2 regions of the Lysinibacillus sp. A4 genome follow, and region 2 is predicted to be linked to the other one. Evidence: riboswitches for the same ligand, from Rfam matches in the RefSeq annotation. Region 2 holds a riboswitch; the other holds the start of a gene.
What was found. A riboswitch is a leader RNA that binds a small molecule or an ion and turns the genes downstream of it on or off. The one in region 2 is predicted to bind glycine.
Positions count from the first base shown of each region.

Region 1 (7,961 bases), on a different contig from region 2:
GTGCAACTGTTTCGTTAATTTTCGGATTATATTTCATCGTACAAGAGCCAAGCGGATAGAAGCCCGAGTCTACCCCATGGTTTCTACGAGAAAGTGCTGTATAATGACGCATAATATCCAGCTCAGATACTTCAGGTAGTTCTGCTGCCTCTGAACGTACTAGGTTTGCAGGTAATAAATCTGCTAGGTCTACTTCAGGCACATCTAGTGCTTCTAAACTATAGCCAACGCGACCTTCTTTTGAAATTTCAAAAATGAGTGATTGATTTTCGTTATGCATTAAGAGCCCCCATTTCTGCAACAAGTGCATCAATTTCTTCCTTCGTGCGTAATTCAGTTACTGCGATTAGCACATGATTTTTCAGAGAGTCATAATTTTGACCTAAAGGATAGCCACCGATAATACCCTTTTCGATTAAGCCTTTATTGATTTCCTTCACACATTTATTCGTTTTCACTACGATTTCGTTAAAGTGTGCACCTTGGAATGCTACTGTAAAGCCTGCTGCTTCAAAGGCATTTTTTGCATAACGTGTTTTCGCAATATTTTGAGTAGCCATTTCACGGATACCTTGTTTTCCTAGAGCTGTCATCGCTACAGAAGCTGCAAGTGCAAGAAGTGCTTGGTTTGAGCAAATATTTGAAGTTGCCTTATCACGACGGATATGTTGTTCACGTGCTTGTAGTGTTAAAACGTAACCACGACGGCCTTCACCATCCACTGTTTCACCAACAAGACGTCCTGGGACCTTACGCATTAATTTTGTTGTTACTGCAAAGAAACCACAGTGTGGGCCACCGAAGGCTTCAGAAATACCGAATACTTGCGCATCACCTACACAAATATCAGCGCCAAGCTTGCCAGGAGGCGTTAAGATTCCTAATGCAAGTGGGTTAGAAGATACAACAAGTAAGCTTTTTGCAGCATGTGCAATATCCCCGATCACTTGGATGTCTTCCACTTGGCCGAAGAAGTTTGGATATTGTGCAATAACAGCTGCTGTGTTGTCATCGATCAACTCTTTTAATGCATCCACATCTGTCACACCATCTTTTTGCGGGATAGTCACAATCTCAATGGATTGACCGTAGGCATATGTAGCAACAACATCGCGATATTCTGGGTGCACTGCTTCAGACACTAAAATTTTCTTGCGACGCGTATGACCAGCTGCCAGCATACCTGCCTCTGCTAAAGCTGTACCACCGTCATACATAGAAGAGTTTGCAAGATCCATACCCGTTAGCTCGGCAATCATCGTTTGGAATTCAAAGATGGCTTGTAGCTCACCTTGTGAAATCTCAGGCTGATATGGTGTATAAGCCGTATAGAACTCTGAACGAGAAATAACATGGTCCACGATCACTGGTTTATAGTGGTTATAAACACCTGCGCCTAAAAATGATACATTGGCATTTGTATCCTTATTTTTAGCAGCAAGTGCCGTTAATTCTTTTAATAAAGCAGATTCTGATTTAGCTTCTTTAATATCATAAAGGCCTTTAAAACGGACTTTCTCAGGAATATCCTCAAATAACTCATCGACTGAGGATACACCGATTACGTCTAACATTTCTTTTTGATCTTGCTCCGTCATAGGTAAATAACGATGTTTCATAAATGTAGGTCCCTCTTTTCAACTATTATTTTGAACGCTTGTAAAACGGTGTTTCTACTGTTATTACCTTTAAGTGTTTACCGCGAATTTCGATTTCTAGCTCAGTTCCGATTGTTGCGAATTGACTGTCAATTAATGCGTGACCAACATTACGTTTAGATGAAGGAAGCTGTGTACCAGTTGTCACTTCACCGATTTCTTGACCATCCTTAAACACTTTGTAGCCATGGCGTGGAATGCCTTTATCAATCATTTCAATGCCTACAAGTTTGCGTGGTAGACCATTTTCCTTTTGAGCTACTAATGCTTCATGACCAATGAAGCCTTCTTTATTTAATTTCACAGCGAAGCCAATACCAGCCTCTAGAGGAGAAATTGTTGCTGATAGCTCTTGACCATATAGTGGTAGCCCCGCTTCAAAACGAAGTGTATCACGACATCCTAGTCCAGCTGGAACCACACCTTTTTCTTGACCTGCCTCTAAAATTTTACCCCAAAGCGCTTTGATGTCTTCTGGAGCGCCATATAATTCAAAGCCATCTTCACCTGTGTAGCCACTGCGCGAAACTAATACTTTATGTCCGGCAACCTCCACATTCTCTTGGAAGCGGAAAAATTTAATGGCACTTACATCAGTTGAAGTAAGGGATTGAAGAACTTCTTCTGCTAATGGTCCTTGCAGAGCAATTTGTGCGTAGGCATCCGATTGGTTATCAATCGTCACATCATATTGATGTTGATTTTCCATCATCCAATCATAGTCTTTTTCAATGTTAGCTGCATTGACACATAATAAATAGTGATTGTCAGCTAATTTATATGTTAATAAATCATCAACAACGCCACCATCTTCATAGCACATTGCCGTGTACTGCGCTTGACCGTCAACAATTTTTGAGACATCATTTGATAACAGATTTTGTAAAAAACCTAATGCATCGGGACCAGTTACTAAAATCTCTCCCATATGTGATACATCAAATAAGCCTGCACGATTACGCACTGCATCATGTTCTTCTTTAATAGAAGAGAATTGAACAGGTAATTCCCATCCACCGAAGTCAACTGTTTTTGCACCATATTTCGCGTATTCTTCAAATAGAGGTGTACGTTTTAATTCATTCGCCATTCTTTTTTGCCCCCTTATTGTTAGTTACATTTTTACTGGTAGTAGTTCGTCTGCTTTTTGCATTCCTACAATCAATTACGTAAAACTGGCTATAGACATAAAAAAAGACAGACGAACCCCTTTTCGGGATTCTCTGTCCTTGCACCTGAAAGTTACACCAGACTGGCTCGCAAGCTTTACCCTTGCCAATCAGTCGGCTTTCCCCTTTGGTGGCTGTTATTGTTATACTACAGCTCTCTCCAGAGTTGCGTCTTGTACGAGTCCTTTTACCTGAGAGATTCATAGCCCATTGCTACTTGCTCCTTCGGTGGCGTCTACACGCTCTCTCCCCGCACAATCATCCGCCCAAGATAAATCTTGGTACTATTTAGTATTCAATGAACATTTAGTTACTTATTTGTCTATATCCTAACATTAAATGCATTGGAAAGGCAATCATTTTTTAAAAGATAATAAAACACGAACATTAAATTGACATAATATATTCATCGTTCGTTTTTTAACCTTTTCACTTGAAATACTAAATACTCTAGAATTTGGCGAATCGTCCTACCTTCTGTCAGTACCTGAATATGACCTGCATCACGGTAAAACTTCCTTCTGTAGTGATACAGACTTTCTAGCTCCTCCTTTGTAGAGCTCTGTACAATGGGTCTATTTGGATCATGCTGAACTCGTTTATAAATATCCTCAAACGACGCATCTAAAAAAAACACCAATCCACTGCGTCTCATAATTTTTCGATTTTCAGCATTAATGGCAACGCCACCACCAGTCGAAATAATGCAAGCCTCGTCCCTGAAATTTTTCAAAAATTCTGTTTCTATTTCTCGAAAGTGGGCCTCACCGTATTTTTCAAAAATCTGTGGAATGGTCATCCCCTGCTGACGCACAATTTCATGATCCATATCATAATATGGCATCTTCAATAAATAGCTTAAGCGTCTTCCTAATGCACTTTTTCCACTACCCATAAAACCAACTAAATATATTTTTCGCAATTCGATTCACCTTCTTATAACTACGATTCTACACTGTCTGACAAAATTTGTCCCAATAAATTTATCGTAGCTCGAACATTCAATTTTTCTAGCCCATCATATGTTCGATACTGCATTTCATAAGACATATAATACGCAAGAACAAAAGTAGTTACAAAAAATAATAATGCAATTGCGATCAAAAAAATAGCCCCTCTGTCATTTTTCAATAATTGGCACATAAAAGGCTCGCTCCTTTTGAATACCACTCGCCATTTCAACAGCTACCGTCAGCTTATTTTCGGAATAGCTAAATTGACATTTATTGATTCCTATTAGCATAGGAACATGTCCACCCTTTACCTGCTCACGAATAATATTTGAGTAGCAATCAACATGATGGAGCGTATTAGCTGTTTGGAAAGTTATTCTTTTTTGATCTTCACGAATGGAAAAGGTGGAAAGTTCTTTTAGAGAGAGGTTCAAGTCGGAAACAAATAGTTCCCACTTTGTTTGTTCATCTGTTAGCATAGTTGATTTCATTTCTGCAAACCAAAGTATTATAAGGACAAAAAAATGAGAAATAAGCACAAAAACGACTAATTGAAACATAGCTTCTATTAATGTATAGCCTTTTTCATTCATGAGGCTTCACCTGTCACTTGGATACATTTTTGGCGTGACTCCTGTAAATTTTGAAATTGGACACAAATTTGTTGTTCGTCAACGATCCAATGATAAGCAACCTGTTCAATGGTCCGAGAGCCCTCTGTTACTTGAATCGCATGGTACTGTTTTAAACCTTCGTATGCTGTTTCAGCTGCAATTAGCTCCATTTTTTTATTAGCAAGATTTGTTTTCATCGTATAGGTAATGGGGATTAACGAGGTACAAAGTAACATCAAAATACCCACACCTAAAATAGTTTCTACAAAAGAATAGCCTGACTCATTCAATCCTAGCTCTCCCTCGCCCTAATGTTATGATTACTTTTTTCTTGCCCTGTGGTGTTTTAAATGCCATGGTGCCTGCTGACATCACATTGCCGCTGTAGTTATAGACAAGTGTTTGAATGGAACTCTCAGCTGGCAAAAATTCAACCCCCTTCGGAAAAGAACGTTCATATAAATGAGTATAAATATCTTTTTGAATAGTATAACGATTTATTGAACCTTCCATTTTCAAGGCTATATATTGTCGTTGGCTCATACTATAGGTTTGAATATATTGAATATCTAGCTGTAATTGCGTAAAAAATCGTTCTAATTCCTTGGTTTCTGCTATTTTCAATGAGAATTTACTAACAATTGCTGTTAAACTCATAACAAGAAATAAGACAACCAGCATTTCAAGAATGGTAAAACCGCCGTTTTTACGAACATTCATTAGCTATCCGTACCTGTTTCCAAGTTGACATTGGCTGGACGTACCTCTCCCTCATTAGTAATCACTATTTCTTCTTTATTTGGGCAGGTTGTTTCATTTTCCTTTAAATAGCCCTTTGCCACTAAATCCTCTAAGGTAGGATAAGCCATATAATCTACACGATACGCCTCTACTTGACCTTGTACCATGCTTATATAAGCCGTACAGCCTTTCTTATCTATTGTGGCGAAATGCTTTGTAACATTTGGGATTGTAATTAAAATAAGAATAGATATAATTAACAAAACTATAAGCATCTCAATTAAAGTAAAACCATCTTGTTGGTTAAGACGTTTCATCATCTTCCTCCTAAACTAATTCAATCATGTGATAGATGGGTAATAATAAACTGATATAAGCCGCTATTATACAAGCAGCTATAAGGATAAAGAAACTAGGCTGCACAAACGATAATATTTTTTGCAAAAGCTGTTCCTGCTTTTCCATTAATAAATCGCTATACAATATTAACTCTTTTGCTAAATAACCGCTGTGCTCGCCATGCTCAACGAACATCGGAAAGTCCTTTTGAAAAACGGCCATGATCGTTACCGCCTGTGTGAGTGATTCTCCAAAGATGACTCTATCTTTTATACGCTGTGAAAGAACTTGAAGAAATGGTTGTAGTTGCTGTTCCTCTAATAGCTGTAGGCTTGCTTGTAATGAAAATCCACTTTGTAGTAAGCTTCCTAAATAAGCAGCAAATTGCCTTGTCAAAGTCAACCTAAAATAGCGTTGTAGAAAGGGGATTTTTAATAAGACTGTAAGTTGATGAGCAACAGCTTGTCGTTTAAGATAGAATCGAAAAAGGAATACGCTACCTATTACTATGAACATGGTCGAGATAACTACATCTGGAACATGCAATAACAGATTGGACAATGCAATGCTTGTCTCCTCTGTTTCAGAGGTACGACTGCCGACCATTCTTTCAATGTTCGGCAAAAAAAATGTACGAAACACAAAAAATAATAACAATAAAAAGATAATCAGTGTGACAGGATAGATCAGCAGCTTGATTAACTTTTTTTTAGTCTTTTCACTTACTGTTATCTGTTTAGCTACACCTTCAAACGCTTCTATCATATGACCATTGTTTTCCGCCACCTTAATTGCCATTAAATAATGATTCCCTAGCTGTAATGTTTCAAATATCCCTGCAACGCCTACTCCTTGTCTGAGCTTTTCATCAATTTGCTGTTGTATGTCCTCATGTGCTTCAATATGATGAGGTAGTAGCATGGAAATAGCTTGGGGAAATAAATATCCTTCCTGCATTAATACACATAAACGATTGAAAAGCTGAGCTTGCTCCTTTACCCGCCATTTCGTAGCCCGATTATAAAAAAGAGCCATTTTATCGATGTATGTTTGTAACTGCATATAGGCTCTCCACTAATTCTTTTTGTCCCATTAATGTTAAATCATAAGGAAGTTTGTAATTGCCCTTATCTTTGATGGCGGTGATGGCTCTTGATAGATGGTCATCATGTAATATCTCATAGACAGCTCGACGTTCTTCATGTATAGCTGAGGTTTGAACAAGCATTTGGGCAACTATACCGATAACCGTTTGACGAAGCTCTTCTATCGACACACCTAAATCCATTAAACGATAGAGACAATTAATGGAGTCTTTTGCATGAATAGTGGAGACAACTAAGTGCCCTGTTAAAGAGGCTTGGATGGCAATATTTGCTGTTTCTCTATCGCGAATTTCACCAATCATAATGACATCAGGTGAATGGCGTAAAATGGCTTTTAATCCTGCAGCATACGTAACGCCTGCTCGCTCGTTGACTTGAATTTGAAGTAAATTGGCTTGACTGTTTTCTACAGGGTCTTCTAAAGAGATTACATGTCGATTCAATTCTGTGGAACAGTAGTGGATGAGGGAATAAAGTGAAGTAGACTTGCCAGAGCCTGTTGCTCCCGTAAAAAACAGAAGACCTTGTCGGTTTTGTATCAGCTCCATGAGTTGGTGAGCTGCGCTTTTGGAAAAGCTTAGGGAAGTTAGTGGAAATGCATGATTTTGGAGAAGTAAACGAATAATTAAGCTTTCTTTTAAAAATACAGAAGGAAGTGTGGATACTCGAAACGAATAAGAATTTTGCTCCATTGCCTTTTGAAAGGCACCGCTTTGAGGTTTACGACGCTCACTAATATCTAATTCTGCAAGAAATTTATAGTAAGAGATCATTCTTTCTGCAAGTTCATAAGGTAGCTCACCAGCTTGTAGAAGTTTATCATATTTTCGAAAATAGATCCGATACTTTATGTTTCCTGGAACTAGCAATAAATCGGATGCTCCAAAATGATAGGCCTTTAGTAAAAGTTGCTCACATTTTTGTTCGACAACTGTTTCAAAATTCTGCATATATGCACCTCTCTTTTAGTTCATTCGAATATGACCGCTCTATTCGTTATTTCCTAGTATAAAGAGGAACTCGCCACGAGAAAAGCCCTTTTCAGAAAATAAAAATTTGTAAGTTAATTTTCTACCAAAAATGTTTTTTGCTATAAAAATGTGGATAAAGTGCAATTTTCCACTAAAAAAGAATATAAATACATGAAAAAATTAATATTTATGCCGAAATGAACTGTATCTTTTTCAATAATACAATATAATAGTATCAACATGATTATTTTCCTAACACTTGGTAGACGAACATAATTTTTATAATAAATTAAAGAGGTGAAGCTCATGATCCATCCATTAAAAATTACTAGTACACTAGCGGATGAAACAAGATACTCTATTTATGAGTACATATTGCAAGAGAAAAAAACAGTTACTGTACAACATAT
Region 1 is NZ_JANWTB010000003.1:9,276-17,236, forward strand. It holds gene gcvPB (aminomethyl-transferring glycine dehydrogenase subunit GcvPB) at 1-280, opposite strand, end outside; gene gcvPA (aminomethyl-transferring glycine dehydrogenase subunit GcvPA) at 273-1,619, opposite strand; gene gcvT (glycine cleavage system aminomethyltransferase GcvT) at 1,645-2,748, opposite strand; glycine riboswitch at 2,997-3,089, opposite strand; gene NY607_RS05345 (shikimate kinase) at 3,234-3,749, opposite strand; gene NY607_RS05350 (hypothetical protein) at 3,770-3,931, opposite strand; gene comGF (competence type IV pilus minor pilin ComGF) at 3,948-4,373, opposite strand; gene NY607_RS05360 (hypothetical protein) at 4,370-4,684, opposite strand; gene comGD (competence type IV pilus minor pilin ComGD) at 4,677-5,114, opposite strand; gene comGC (competence type IV pilus major pilin ComGC) at 5,114-5,452, opposite strand; gene comGB (competence type IV pilus assembly protein ComGB) at 5,463-6,536, opposite strand; gene comGA (competence type IV pilus ATPase ComGA) at 6,511-7,530, opposite strand; gene NY607_RS05385 (helix-turn-helix transcriptional regulator) at 7,858-7,961, shown strand, end outside.
Region 1: linked by a shared signal. The riboswitch ahead of gcvT (glycine cleavage system aminomethyltransferase GcvT) and the one ahead of NY607_RS22105 (amino acid permease) in region 2 are both predicted to bind glycine.

Region 2 (7,961 bases):
CTACTGCTGGAACAGAAAATACTACGAACAAAGTGAATTTTAAAGAGTTATTGAAAACACCCCTAATGTGGAATTTAATCATTGCTTATTTTTGTATTTATGCAGTGAACTGGGGATTAGTTTCTTGGATTCCAACATATCTTCAAAAAAATCGAGGCTTGGATTTAATGTCCATTGGTTGGGCGCAAACAATACCAGCTATTACAACGATAATTGGTGTATATGGTAGTGGCTATATCATTGATAAGCTACCAAAAGGTATGGAGAAAGTGTTAGGCTCTATTTCCTGCGCAGTCATTGGTCTTTTATTGTATTTAATGTTTACTGCCAAAACAGTGACGTTATTTATTGGTTACCAAACAGTCGTTTCGATCTTTATTGCGTTTGTCATTACATTACTACCTGTTATTGTGCTCAAGAAATTACCTTCCTCTATCACAGGTTCTGCAATGGGGATTGCCAATACAGGGGGACAATTAGCAGGGTTTGTTACACCGATGGCAATTGGATTTATGGTTGATGCCTTTAATGGCTCCTTTGATGCAGCCTTTTGGATGTTAATTGGCTTTGCGCTTATCTGTATTGTATCGCTTGTCACATTAAACGACCAAAAAGGAACATTATTAAAAGCATAATGAATTTGGAGGGACAAATATGAGTTATCATGAAAAAATTTCAACATTAATTGAAGCAAAACAGCAAGCTACAGTAGCATTAAGCGATGCGATTTGGGCTGTGCCCGAGCTTCATTTTCAAGAAAAGAAATCGATGGAATATATGAAACAGGCACTAGAAAAAGAGGGTTTTCAAACAGAAGTCGGTGTTGCTGCTCTTGAAACAGCGCTTGTTGGAACGTATGGTTCTGGTCAGCCTGTCATTGCCTTTTTAGGTGAATATGATGCGCTTCCAGGCTTGAGTCAAAAAGGTGGGGCGACACAACATGAGCCTCTTGTTGATGGTGGAAGCGGACATGGCTGTGGTCATAATTTATTAGGTACTGGCGCATTCGCAGCTGCTGTTGCTGTAAAGGATTATTTAGAGCAAAATCATCAGTCAGCAACAATCCGTTTTTACGGTTGCCCTGCAGAGGAGAATGGATCTGGTAAAGCTTATATGGCAAAGGCTGGCCTTTTTGATGATGTTGATATCGCGATCTCTTGGCATCCAGGTACGTTTTCGACTGTGATGACGTGTAGTTCTCTAGCAAACTATGCCGCAACGTTTAAGTTTACGGGCAAAAGTGCTCATGCCGCAGCTGCACCACATCTTGGACGAAGTGCTTTAGATGCTGTTGAGCTTATGAATGTTGGGGTAAACTACTTACGAGAACACATCATTCCAGAAGCACGTGTGCATTATGCCATTACTAATTCTGGCGGAACTTCGCCAAATGTCGTTCAACCATATGCAGAGGTAACGTATCTAGTTAGGGCACCTAAAAAGCAGCAAGTGCAGGAAATTTATCAGCGCGTTGAGAACATTGCAAAGGGTGCCACAATGATGACAGGGACGTCAGTGGACATTGAGTTTGAAGGTGCTGCATCAAATCTTATTACAAATAAAACACTTTATGATGTGATGTATCAACAAATACTTGAAATTGGTATGCCAGACTATACAATAGAGGATGAACAGTATGCGCAGGCAATTTTCAATACGTTTACACCAGAAGTACAAGCAGCTTCATTAGTGGGCTTACGCAGAGAAGATGCCAAGCAACTACAAGGCAAAGTGATTGCTGATCATGTTCCAGGCATGCTACCTGAATTTATTATGGGTGGCTCTACAGATGTTGGCGATGTTAGCTGGAACGTACCAACCGTACAGTGTACAACTGTATGCATGGCATTAGGGACACCATTACATACATGGCAGGTAGTGTCTCAGGGAGTGACCCCAATAGCGCATAAAGGAATGCTACAGGCTGCTAAAATTATGGCTTGTACAGCCTTAGCGTTGCTGGATAATCCTCTATACATTGAAAAAGCGAAAAAGGAATGGCAAGAACGTCTAGATGGTGAAACATATCAATCTTTAATTCCAGAGGGAACACAGCCACCTAAGCGCTAACAGGATAGAGTCTTCATAGGAGAACTATGAAGGCTCTGTTTTTGCCTCATTTTGAAAGGAGAACGCGACATGTCAACACAACCCAATCATCAGCATCATCTTCTAGCACAGTGGGTATCACAGTATCGTGCAGCTACCAAAGAAGGGCAATGTGCTAATTATATCCCTGCTTTAGCCAAAAAAGATCCTAATCAATTAGCTGTGGCGATTGTGGGGACTGAAGGCCACGAAATCAAAGCGGGAGATACCGAAGAACTATTTACCCTTCAAAGCGTTTCCAAGGTTATTACCTTTATTTTAGCCTGTATGGATCGAGGCTTACCATATGTTTTAGAAAGAGTAGATGTTGAACCAACAGGAGATACCTTTAACTCAATTATTCGCTTAGAAAGTCATCAGCCAGGTAAACCCTTTAACCCGATGATTAATGCTGGGGCTATTACGGTATCCTCCATGTTGGCTGGTCATTCTCCGCAAGAGAAGGTCACAAAGATTCTACAATTTTTAGAACAAATCATCGGCAAGCAATTGAGTATCAATGAAGAAGTATTCCAGTCAGAGTGGCAAACGGCTAATCGTAATCGAGCATTGGCCTATTACTTAATGGATTCAGGGTTTTTAGATTGTCCAGTAGAGGCGGCACTTGAGGTTTATTTGAAGCAATGTGCAATTGAAGTCAATGTATCAGATTTAGCCATGATTGGCCTAGTTATTGCGAATGATGGCTATCACCCACTGTTAAAGAAACAGCTATTCCCAAAACAAGTGGCAAAATTAGCGAAGGCTTTAATGGTAACGTGTGGTATGTACAATGCCTCAGGGAAGTTTGCGGCATTTATTGGCCTCCCTGCCAAAAGTGGTGTATCAGGTGCGATTCTTGCGGCTGTTCCAGGACATGCAGGCCTGCACTCGCCGTTTCCTACTGGCTGTGGTATCGGAATTTACGGACCAGCGATTGATCCAATAGGAAACAGTGTGGCAGGTGTACAGTTGCTGAAACAGCTAGCAACAGAATGGGATATGACTATTTTTTAATAAGTGAAGATGATTTCAGCGCTTAGTCTGAAGTCATCTTTTTTTCATTTTATAAATAATAAATAAAGCGATAAACCAAATTGGTGTTAACAGCAGTGCTGTACGCGTAGCCTCAGAAATAAACATCACCATTAATAAAAAGGCGAAAAACGCAAGCACGACGTAGTTGATAAAAGGAGTCAGTGGTGCTTTGAAGATGGAAGCTTCATGTAAAGCACGTTTTTTTCGTTTGTAGATGATGTGAGAAATGATGATAATGCTCCACACCCATATAAAACAAATTGCACTGATTGTCGTCACAACACTAAAGGCATTCTCTGGCATCAACTTACTTAACAGAGCACCAACTGATACAACAATAGCAGAAATAACGAGAGCATTACTTGGCACACTGTTTCTGTTGAGTTTTGCGAATGCTGCAGACGCCTGTTTATTGTTACCAAGATTATAGAGCATCCGACTTGTGGAGAATAACCCACTGTTACCTGCTGAAGCCGCTGAAGTAAGCACAACAAAATTTATAATACCAGCAGCAATCGGGATACCTGCTAATGTAAACACTTGGACAAAGGGACTGCTTGAAGCAGACATTTCATACCATGGGTTAATACATAAAATGACAAATAATGCCCCTACATAGAAAAGCAAAATGCGAAATGGAATTTTATTAATGGCAGAAGGAATATTTTTTTGAGGATCTGCGGTTTCAGCTGCTGAAACCCCCACTAATTCCACTCCAACAAATGCAAAGACTACCATTTGGAAGGCCATTAAAAAGCCGTATATACCATTTGGGAACATGCCTCCATGTGCCCACAGATTTTCAACTGATACGGTCCCTGAGCTAGTTTGAAAGCCAGTTACTAACATAATAAGACCAATAATAATAAGTGCGACAATCGTAATAACTTTAATAATAGCGAACCAAAATTCTAGCTCACCAAAAAGCTTAACGGTTAATAGATTTAGTAGTAATAACAATACAAGGCAACCAATGGCTGGCACCCATTGTGGGAGATCAAACCAATATTGTGTATAAACCCCCACCGCAATAATGTCTGCCATTGCGGTCATAATCCAACAGAACCAGTATGTCCAACCTGTTACATAACCTGCCCAAGGCCCTATGTACTCGGATGCAAAATCCGTAAATGAAGTGTAGCCTGCGTTGGATAGTAACAATTCACCTAAGGCACGCATCACAAAAAATAGCGCTGTCCCCACAATTAAGTAGGCTAGGATGATCGAAGGCCCTGCTAAGGCAATGGCTTTTCCAGAGCCTAAAAATAAACCAGTCCCAATTGTTCCGCCAATGGCAATAAGCTGCACATGGCGATTTTTTAAATCTCGTTTTAATTGTTGCTGTTCCACGTTAATCCCCCTCAAAGATGCATAAAAAACTATGACTGGAAAAATAAAAAGAGACTAGTTGTGACACTAGTCTCGGAAAAACGTCAGAATAACAAATATCATTTACTCACAGATGTCTACATGAAATAGGTTAAATATTTTATGTAGCATCGCTTATAAAAGCTGTATTACTCCTCTGTCCTTTTGCCTGAGATAGTGAACCCTTCGGCGACGCAATGTGCGCTCTCTCCAGAACTGCTCCTGCTATAGTTTGATCCATAGCATTCATAGCTTATTAACTTGATAATCAATTATTATTGTAAGATATTATACATCCTAACAGTGCTTCTAAAATTATTCAACAATAAATTTTGACTATTTTCAGAAAAATAGAAGAATGGGGTTCGTAACAGGCATATCTCTAACGAAAAATAGTATTTTTGGTCATACAAAGTGTTTCGTGAAGGGGTTTTTAATATGAGATGGATTATTGGAAGATTGCTCAACATAGCTGTCGAAGTGCTCAAACATAAGTGAAAACCGCTCCAAAAGAGTGTGGAAGTGCTCAAACAAATGAAAAGGACGCTCAAAAAAGTGGACGAAGCGCTCATTTTTATGAGGACCCGACTCAAGTAGCGAACTCGTTCAAAGTAGACTTTGTATCAAAAAGGGGATTATAATGCGTTTTGTTGCTTTACTTTTTTAATTTAATGACATGAAGCTCGTACAGCATCATTTGAAATAGATATAATATAGTAGAAACTCTGAATTTTTTAAAAAAGAAGTCGTCTCATAGTACTTTGAGACGACTTTTTCTGATGAGAGCATTAATATTTTTTTGCTTTTATTTTACCTGTCCAAGTTTTGAAACCACCTTGAAGTTGGTAAATTTGGTTGTACCCACGTTTTTTAAGAAATAGTGCAGCACGTGAGCTACGGCCTGTATTTTGACAGTATAGATATACTGGTAAATCTGGGCGAATTTCTTTATAACGTTGACGTAGTGTTGTCGAAGGAACATTTCGTGCACCAAGAATGTGACCAGCATCAAATTCTTTTTGCTCACGAACATCGATCAGCTGGGCTTTACGATAGCCTTCTATGAATTGCTCTTGTGTTAGGTTGGTTACGGCTTTTTTGAGTCGTAGTGCATTAATTCCGATATATGCAATTGTGACTACTAAAACGACACCGATTGTGATAAGTATGTCCAAGATTTTCTTACCCCTTTCTATCTTCTCTATTATTATAAAAGATGCGCTAGCGATAGTCCAATGAGTTTGATAAAATTAACTAGGTTGTAGCGAAATCGCTTTTTTCGTTACACAAGCAATCGTTCGCAATTTGAACTGTAGTATACTATTCGTTAAAGTTGACCCACAGGTGGGGCCTGATGGATCATTTTATATTTGTAGGAGATGAGCATATGACAACTTGGTATTTTTTAAATTCAGGGAAATGTAGTCCTTCTTTTAATATGGCACTAGATGAAGCCTTACTTGATTGGCATAGTGAGGGGTTAATTCCACCAGTAATTCGTTTCTACGAGTGGGAGCCTGCGACATTATCCATTGGTTATTTTCAACAAGCTAAAAGAGATATTAATTTAGATGCTGTGCGTGAACAAGGCTTAGGTTTTGTACGTCGACCAACTGGTGGACGAGCTGTCCTACATGAACATGAGCTAACTTATAGTGTCATTGTGACGGAAAGCTATCCGAATATGCCAGAATCTGTGACAGAGGCATATCGTGTGTTAAGTGAGGGAATTTTGCAAGGTTTCCATAACCTGGGTATGGATGCCTATTTTAGTGTACCTGATACAGAGGAGAAAAGAGCGGACCTGAAGAGTCCAAAAAGTGCTGTTTGCTTTGATGCACCAAGTTGGTATGAACTTGTCGTAGAAGGGAAAAAAATAGCTGGAAGTGCTCAAACACGTCAAAAGGGTGTCATTTTACAGCATGGCGCCATTTTATTAGATTTGGATCAAGAGAAATTATTATCCGTATTTAATTTCTCCAGTGAAGAAGCGAAGAATCGTATGCGTAGAAAGCTACCAGAAAAGGCTGTTGCCATCAACAGTCTTGTAAAAGAGCCAGTGACAGTTGAACAATGTGTGACAGCTTTTAGAGATGGTTTTGCAAAATCGTTGCAAATTGAATTAAAACCATTTACACTTTCTGAGGAGCAATTAGAATATGTCCAAGCTTTAGAAGAAAAAAAATATGCTTCAGATGAGTGGAACTTTAAAAAGTAAAAAATGGTATGAAAAAAATATTTTTTAACGTTCAATCCTAGTCATAACAAGTAGTTCTGAATCTATTAAAAAAAGCAAGAGTTGAATTAAAAAACTATATATAGTATCTTTTTTAAAGACATATACACAATATGTAGTGTTTAACAACACGAGATATTGTGTATTTATTTTGTAATGAAGAAAATAAGGGAGGCAAAACGATGGTACTCACAAATCATCAACCCGAAGTAAACAATCAATTTGAACAGTTAAACAAAGATATTGAACAATTCCCGCAGGTACATCCCGTAACATCTGATATGCATATTACACACAAAGGTGTATCGAGACTTGTCATGATCGATCGCTATTCGTTTAAAGACACAGAAAAGAAAACATTGAAAGCCGGCGACTTTGTTGTATTAACGGTAAAAGCTGATCCGAAATTTCCTGCACGTGGTTTAGGGACAATTCAAAAATTGGATATGTCTACAAAAACAGCAGAGATTTTGATTGAAGAAGATTATCGTAGCGCATTAGACGATCCGCAAGAGCAAGAAACGGGTGTGATTACGCGTTCAATTGACGTGCTAGAAAAGCCTCTTGAGATATATTATGAACAAATTGCAAAACGAAATGCAACGGGCCTTGCCGCTGTTGAAAAAACACCAGAAAAACGCCAAGAATGGTTTGAAAAATTTTATGAGCAATTAGTATCCTTGAAATTCATTCCAGCTGGACGAGTGATTTATGGAGCTGGATCTGAAACTGATGTAACCTTCTTTAACTGTTACGTGATGCCATTTGTCGCTGACTCTCGTGAAGGTATCAGTGATCACCGTAAGCAAGTTATGGAGATTATGAGCCGCGGTGGAGGTGTTGGAACAAATGGTTCAACATTACGCCCACGTAACACATTAGCTCGTGGTGTAAACGGTAAATCATCTGGTTCTGTATCCTGGTTAGATGACATTGCTAAATTGACACATCTTGTGGAGCAAGGTGGATCACGTCGTGGCGCACAAATGATTATGCTAGCAGATTGGCATCCAGATATTGTGGAGTTTATTATTTCCAAAATGCAAAATCCACGTATTCTGCGTTACCTGATCGAAAATACAACGGATGAAACAATCATCCGTCTAGCCAAAGAAAAATTAAACTTCAAGCCACTTTCTATGCAAGAAGAAGCGATGTATCAAGGCATCGTGAATTATAAAAACATTGAAGGCTTAGGTGGATTTGATACAGCGATCATTCGTGAGGCTGA
Region 2 is NZ_JANWTB010000015.1:47,251-55,211, forward strand. It holds gene NY607_RS22090 (MFS transporter) at 1-635, shown strand, start outside; gene NY607_RS22095 (M20 family metallopeptidase) at 655-2,070, shown strand; gene NY607_RS22100 (glutaminase) at 2,140-3,105, shown strand; gene NY607_RS22105 (amino acid permease) at 3,139-4,476, opposite strand; glycine riboswitch at 4,642-4,718, opposite strand; gene NY607_RS22110 (rhodanese-like domain-containing protein) at 5,283-5,669, opposite strand; gene NY607_RS22115 (lipoate--protein ligase family protein) at 5,882-6,712, shown strand; gene NY607_RS22120 (vitamin B12-dependent ribonucleotide reductase) at 6,913-7,961, shown strand, end outside.